DNA from 3 places in the Proteus terrae subsp. cibarius genome. Region 2 is predicted to be linked to each of the others. Evidence: riboswitches for the same ligand, from Rfam matches in the RefSeq annotation. Region 2 holds a riboswitch; each other region holds the start of a gene.
What was found. Region 2 has a riboswitch for thiamine pyrophosphate ahead of thiB (thiamine ABC transporter substrate binding subunit). Riboswitches for the same ligand answer to the same signal wherever they lie in the genome.

Region 1 (2,207 bases), 830 kb from region 2:
GGTTTCGTTATAACGATCAGTTTTTTCTTTATCGTAAGTAAAACGGTTATGCCAAGTCCATACCGGTAAATAGTAATTATATTGGTCGTTATCCCAAGTTTGATTGATATTACGTTTAAATTTTCCCCAGTAGCTCTCGTTATTATTAGGTTGAGATGCGTTACTGGTGACTTGTTGGTTTTCTGTCGTAATAATCTGATGGGTATTTGTATTATTTTCAGAAGCGAAAGCCGAAGTGGTTAACGCAAGTGACAACAGCGTTGTGGCTAATACGCTAGGGTGAAAATAGGATGATGACATAATATAACTCCGAGTACGGCATAAACAGTGATTCTGGTGATGACAAATTAACATTACTAATAGTGTTATTTAACTGACAAATATTTAAGATAAGAGGTATCTGAAACTTTACTTCTTAAATAAAATCTTAAGGGATTAGAATCGGTTAAAAAGAAAATGAATAGATTTATTGTACTTATGAACGTAATTTTATCTGATATTAAATGCTGTTATTTTTTATGATAATGTATTGTTTTTAATAAAAAATTAAGTTTTTATTAGATTTTAAATAAATAACTAATAAATAAGGCCTGTAAGGTATAATTTAGGCTTAGTCATTTTCAACAGAAAAAATCCACAAAATATCTATTTTTATGACTTAATTGAAATATTGATATCAATTTGAGAAAAATTTAATATCAATAACATTAACTTATTAAAAGAGATAAATTTCCAGCAGGATAATAGGGTAACGAATAAAAATAGTTAAATAAAAAAAAAGAAAAACTCTTTGTTGGTTTATAAATCGTTTAAGTGGTGTAAGTTTTGTTTAGCTAAATGCCGATTTTTTGTGCAGAATATCCTAAAGTAAAAACGTGCGAATCATGTTTATTCATATGTTCTCAAAAAATAGATTACTTATTATTGAGATTAGCTATTAAACTAGCATCTTTATCTTGAGCGTGCGATACTCCTTATCGCCTGAATTTACAGGCTTTGGCTCGGGGCGCCTTATGGCTGAGATGAACCCGTATAACCTGATCTGGATAATGCCAGCGTAGGGAAGTCAAGGTAACTCTGCTGATTAACAGAGCCCGACTTTTCTGTAACTGGTGAAAGGAGGAGTTAATCAGTGAGATTCAATGCATTGTCTATCGCAGGCACCGATCCTAGTGGTGGTGCAGGTATTCAGGCTGATCTGAAAACATTTTCCGCACTGGGTGTTTATGGCACAACAGTAATGACAGCACTTGTTGCTCAAAATACCTGTGGTGTTCGTCGTGTCTATGATTTATCCCCCGATTTTGTTGCCGCTCAATTAGATGCTGTCTTGTCTGATGTTCGAATTGATAGTGCCAAAATTGGTATGCTCTCTAATGCCACGATTATTGATGTGGTTTGCGACAAACTTCAGCAATATGCCATTCCTTTTGTTGTGCTTGATACTGTAATGATTGCAAAAAGTGGTGATCCGCTATTGCAGCCAGATGCGGTTAATAAAATGCTCAATCAGCTGTTACCTTTGGTTGATTTGATCACGCCCAATTTACCTGAAGCAGCAGCGCTGCTAGGTTGTGAAGTCGCTCAAGATGAAGTAACGATGAAGCAACAAGGTTATGCGTTACTAAAACAAGGATGCAAAGCGGTGTTGATGAAAGGGGGGCATTTAACTGAAAATGAAAGTCCTGATTGGTTATTTACCCAAGATGGCGAGTGGCGATTTACTTCAAAACGCGTTAATACGAAAAATACTCATGGTACAGGATGTACTCTTTCAGCCGCTTTAGCTGCTATTCGTCCTCAAGTCTCTGATTGGCAAACTTGTGTTGAACAAGCAAAAACCTATTTACAGCAAGCGTTAGAACATGCCGACAGTTTAGAGGTTGGACTAGGTTTTGGTCCGGTACACCATTTTCATCGCTGGTGGTAAGGCTACCTACAACAACATTAAAAAAGCCACTCAGTTGAGTGGCTTTCACATTAAATCTATCAATTAAGCAATAGTGACAGATTTATTTAGATAAACATCTTGTACTGCATTAATTAGGGCAACGCCATCTTTCATTGACTTCTTGAATGCTTTACGTCCTAAGATCAAGCCCATACCACCAGCACGTTTGTTAATAACGGCGGTACGGACAGCATCTTCAAGGTCATTGTTACCTGAAGCACCACCAGAGTTAATTAATCCCGCACGGCCCATATAG
Region 2 (2,207 bases):
AGGTGTTAACATAAACTGCATAAATTGCTGTGCTAGCTCAGGTTGTTTGCTCGATTTAAGTTTTGCAGCAACTTCGACTTGCAAGTAGTGTCCTTCATCAAAAATCGCTGCTGCATAGTTATCTTTTTTGTCTGCTAGGATGTGATAACCCGGAGATGATGTGTAACTCAGCACAAAATCACCTTCACCTTTTAAGAATAAGCCATAAGACTCACTCCAACCTTTAGTGACGGTCAGCGTTTTTTCTGACAATTTTTTCCATTCAGTCGCGGTGTTTTCAGGATAAAGTGACTGCATCCATAGCATTAAACCTAAACCTGGAGTACTGGTGCGAGGATCTTGATAGAGGATCTTCCATTTTTCTTTGCTGTTTAGCAGTTCGGCCATGCTTTTAGGCGGATTTTGGATACGGTTTTTATCATAAATAAAAGCAAAGTAGCCGTAGTCATAAGGTACAAAAGTGTCGTCAGTCCATTTTTCAGGTAAGGTGAGTTTAGATGTATCGATATTACTTGGTGCGAAAAGCCCAGTTTCTTTTGCTGCATGGATCAAATTGTTATCTAATCCTAAAATAATATCCGCCTTACTTTTATCACCTTCCATACGTAAGCGATTAAGTAAAGACACACCATCAGACAGAGCAACCAGTTTTAGTTCACAATCACATTGCTGTTCAAACGCTTTTTTTATTGCAGGCCCTGGACCCCAATCTGCGGTAAATGAATCATAAGTGTAAACAGTGAGTGTGGGTTTTTGTGCTAAAGCTTGAGTCGAAAAAGTGCTCATAATACCCAGTGCGCTGAGCAAGAAAGTAAAGCGAAGTGATTTAGTTAACACGTTTAGTTCCTCAGTAAAAGTCAGGTAGGATCTGAGGAGTGAGGATGGCAAACCAATAAATATTGCAACATCCTGACTCAAATCCCTACGCCAGTATTAGCTGGATCAGGTTCCACGAGTTTTTCTCAGCCTAGAAATAGAAAGGCACCCCGTTGAGATTTTCCCATTGTAGATAAATACGCGCGTTGTGCAAAGTCTGTTGATAGAGGTTTACCGTTTGTGGGTAGTATGAAACAATGAGTTATCTTTCAAATTTGGTTATTGAGGTAGTCTAGTGATCGATGATGATGGCTACCGCCCGAATGTAGGGATTGTAATTTGTAATCGGCAAGGGCAAGTGCTTTGGGCTCGTCGCTATGGGCAACATTCATGGCAGTTTCCTCAAGGAGGAATTAACCCTGGAGAATCGCCAGAGCAGGCAATGTACCGAGAGTTGTTCGAAGAAGTTGGGTTAAGTCGCAAGGATGTCAAAATTCTTGCCTCCACACGTAACTGGTTACGTTACAAGTTACCTAAGCGTTTGGTGCGTTGGGACACGAAACCTGTTTGTATTGGACAAAAACAGCGTTGGTTCCTTTTGCAGTTAACAAGTAATGATAAAGACATTAATGTTCAACAAAGCAAAACGCCAGAATTTGATGGCTGGCGTTGGGTGAGTTATTGGTATCCTGTTCGACAAGTCGTCTCTTTTAAACGCGATGTTTATCGACGTGTCATGAAAGAGTTCGCACCAGTAGTCATGCCATTGCAAGAACAAGTGTCTTTACCGCGTCCATCGTATGGATATCGGCGTAAAAGGTATTAGATAACACTATGCTGACACGTTTGCGAGAAATTGTAGAAAAAGTGGCTATGGCAGCAGGGCTTCCAGAAGCGCTTGAACTCTTAGTCAAGGAAACGTGTCAGGCAATGCACACGGATGTGTGTTCTATTTATCTTGCCGATAAACAACGTAGTTGTTTTTATCTTATGGCGACCAAAGGGTTAAAAAAACCTAGAGGGCGAGCTGTTAGCCTTTCATTTGATGAAGGCGTTGTTGGTGAAGTGGGGCGTCTTTCAGAGCTTATCAACCTCGCTGATATTCGTGAACATCCTAGCTTTAAATACCTTCCTCAAGTTAAAGAAGATGATCTTCGCGCTTTTCTTGGCGTTCCTATCGTTTATCGTCGCCAACTCCTTGGTGTATTAGTCGTTCAGCAAAAAGAGCGTCGCTTATTTAATGAGAGCGAAGAATCTTTTATGGTGACGCTGGCGACACAGCTTGGTGCCACATTATCACAAGTACAAACTAAAGGGCTTTTTGGACAATATCGTCAAAGTCGTATTAAAGCACTTTCAGTTTCTACTGGCGTGGTCATGGCTTATGGCTG
Region 3 (2,207 bases), 480 kb from region 2:
CTTTAGGTAACCATACTCGTCCACCAAGGCTGACCGTCCACCAGCCCTTTTCTGACCCTGTTAATGTATATAAATGCATAACGACCATTCTATCCAAAATAATGATATAGAATAGAGGATACTCTTTTTAGCAAGAACCACTCAATGAATTATAACTATCTTCTATAATTCATTAGTATTCCTAAACATAAATATAAATTTTATTAATAGTAAGAACCGTTAGAATGACAGATAAAATAAAAAATAAAATTGCTATTTTTGATCTAGATGAAACACTTTTAGCAGGCGATTCTAGTCGCTTGTGGACAAACTATTTGTGGGATAAAAAAATAGTCACAGATCCTCATTTTTTGAAACTAGATGAACAAATGATCGCAGACTATTATGCTGAAAAGCTGAATATAAACCAATATCTTTTTCAACATCTAGCATATTTTAAACATTATGATATAGATAAGATAAATCATTGGGTTAATGACTTCACTGAAACAAGAATTAAGCCTCTACTTTACCCACAAGGAATATCAATAATTACACAATATCGACAGCAAAATATTCCCGTTATAATTATCTCAGCAACAATGTCCTTTCTAGTTTATGCTATTGCAAAGCAACTCAATGCAGACGTTTCAATGGGTATTGATATGCAAATTAAGGACAATCATTACACTGGATTTATTGAAGGTATTCCTACATTTCGAGAAGGAAAAGTTGAGCGTTTAAATCAATGGAAAGAAGCTAACAACATTAATTATACTTATATTTATTTCTATACTGATTCATCTAATGATCTCCCATTATGTTACCAAGCAGACCATGTTATCGCGGTTAATGCAGATAAAAAATTAACTCAAGTTTCAGATGAAAAAGCATGGGAACAACAACATTGGGATTTAAATAAATAACCCATGTCGGACTTGTAGTTTTTAAAATCTTTCATATACTGGATGTCTTCTTGTCGGAGTGCCTAGTGTTTATAAGGCTATTATAAACACAGGCTGAGACCGTTAATTCGGGATCCGCGGAACCTGATCGGGTTAATACCCGCGAAGGGAACAAGAGTGATTCGACCTTTTGATAGCTTCATTGCGTATATTTTTTACACACCTATATACACCTATCTGTCGATACTCCCTGCGACCTCCAGACAAGCATTTTTCTCAATATTCACCCGACAGGCAATTAGCCTGCATGATATTTATTAGGAAATGCTATGTCCCAAAATCAAACTATATCCGTTAAAGATATTTCACCAACAAACAACAAACAACGTCCACGAAAAGAGCAACGTGATGCCGCTCAAGCGTTTATCAGCACTATTCAAGGTGTCAGTTTCCCAAATTCAAACCGCATTTACCTCGAAGGAACACGTACTGATATTCAAGTACCAATGCGTGAGATCCAACTTGATAAAACACTAGTAGGAGGATCAAAAGATTCCCCTGTTTTTGAAGATAATGAACCTGTACCGGTGTATGACACATCAGGCCCTTATGGTGATCCCGCTTCTCAACTCGACGTTAATCTTGGATTAAAAAAAATACGCCAACCATGGATTGATGAGCGCAATGATACTGAAGTGCTTTCTCTTTTAAGTTCCGATTTCACCCAACAGCGCCTTTCTGATACTGGGTTAGAACATTTACGTTTTCCCTTAAAACCAAGCCCTAAAAAAGCGCTAAATGGTAAAAGTGTGACGCAATTGCATTATGCTCGCCAAGGTATTATTACGCCTGAAATGGAGTTTATTGCTATTCGTGAGAACATGGGTCGAGAGAGAATTCGTAGCGAAGTTTTACGCCAACAGCATGCAGGATTCAGCTTTGGTGCGCATCTCCCTGATAATATTACTCCTGAATTTGTACGCCAAGAAGTTGCTGCGGGCCGAGCGATAATTCCTGCCAATATCAATCATCCTGAATCAGAGCCAATGATTATTGGGCGTAATTTCTTAGTAAAAGTGAATGCCAATATCGGAAATTCCTCTGTTACTTCCTCCATTGAAGAAGAAGTGGAAAAGCTGATTTGGTCTACACGTTGGGGAGCAGATACTGTAATGGATCTCTCAACAGGCCGTTATATTCATGAAACGCGTGAGTGGATCATTCGTAACAGCCCAGTTCCTATCGGCACAGTTCCAATTTATCAAGCACTCGAGAAAGTTAACGGTATTGCTGAAGATCTCACTTGGGAAATGTTCCGAGATA

Region 1: it holds a riboswitch for thiamine pyrophosphate, as region 2 does, so the genes downstream of both, thiD (bifunctional hydroxymethylpyrimidine kinase/phosphomethylpyrimidine kinase) here and thiB (thiamine ABC transporter substrate binding subunit) in region 2, are expected to answer to the same signal.
Region 3: it holds a riboswitch for thiamine pyrophosphate, as region 2 does, so the genes downstream of both, thiC (phosphomethylpyrimidine synthase ThiC) here and thiB (thiamine ABC transporter substrate binding subunit) in region 2, are expected to answer to the same signal.

What each region holds. Positions count from the first base shown of each region.
Region 1 covers NZ_CP047349.1:2,268,176-2,270,382, reverse strand. The annotation lists gene pagP (lipid IV(A) palmitoyltransferase PagP) at 1-300, opposite strand, end outside; TPP riboswitch at 993-1,081, shown strand; gene thiD (bifunctional hydroxymethylpyrimidine kinase/phosphomethylpyrimidine kinase) at 1,133-1,930, shown strand; gene fbaB (class I fructose-bisphosphate aldolase) at 1,994-2,207, opposite strand, start outside.
Region 2 covers NZ_CP047349.1:3,093,607-3,095,813, reverse strand. The annotation lists gene thiB (thiamine ABC transporter substrate binding subunit) at 1-786, opposite strand, end outside; TPP riboswitch at 902-999, opposite strand; gene rppH (RNA pyrophosphohydrolase) at 1,112-1,642, shown strand; gene ptsP (phosphoenolpyruvate--protein phosphotransferase) at 1,651-2,207, shown strand, end outside.
Region 3 covers NZ_CP047349.1:3,577,536-3,579,742, forward strand. The annotation lists gene nudC (NAD(+) diphosphatase) at 1-79, opposite strand, end outside; gene GTH25_RS16400 (HAD family hydrolase) at 225-905, shown strand; TPP riboswitch at 950-1,072, shown strand; gene thiC (phosphomethylpyrimidine synthase ThiC) at 1,214-2,207, shown strand, end outside.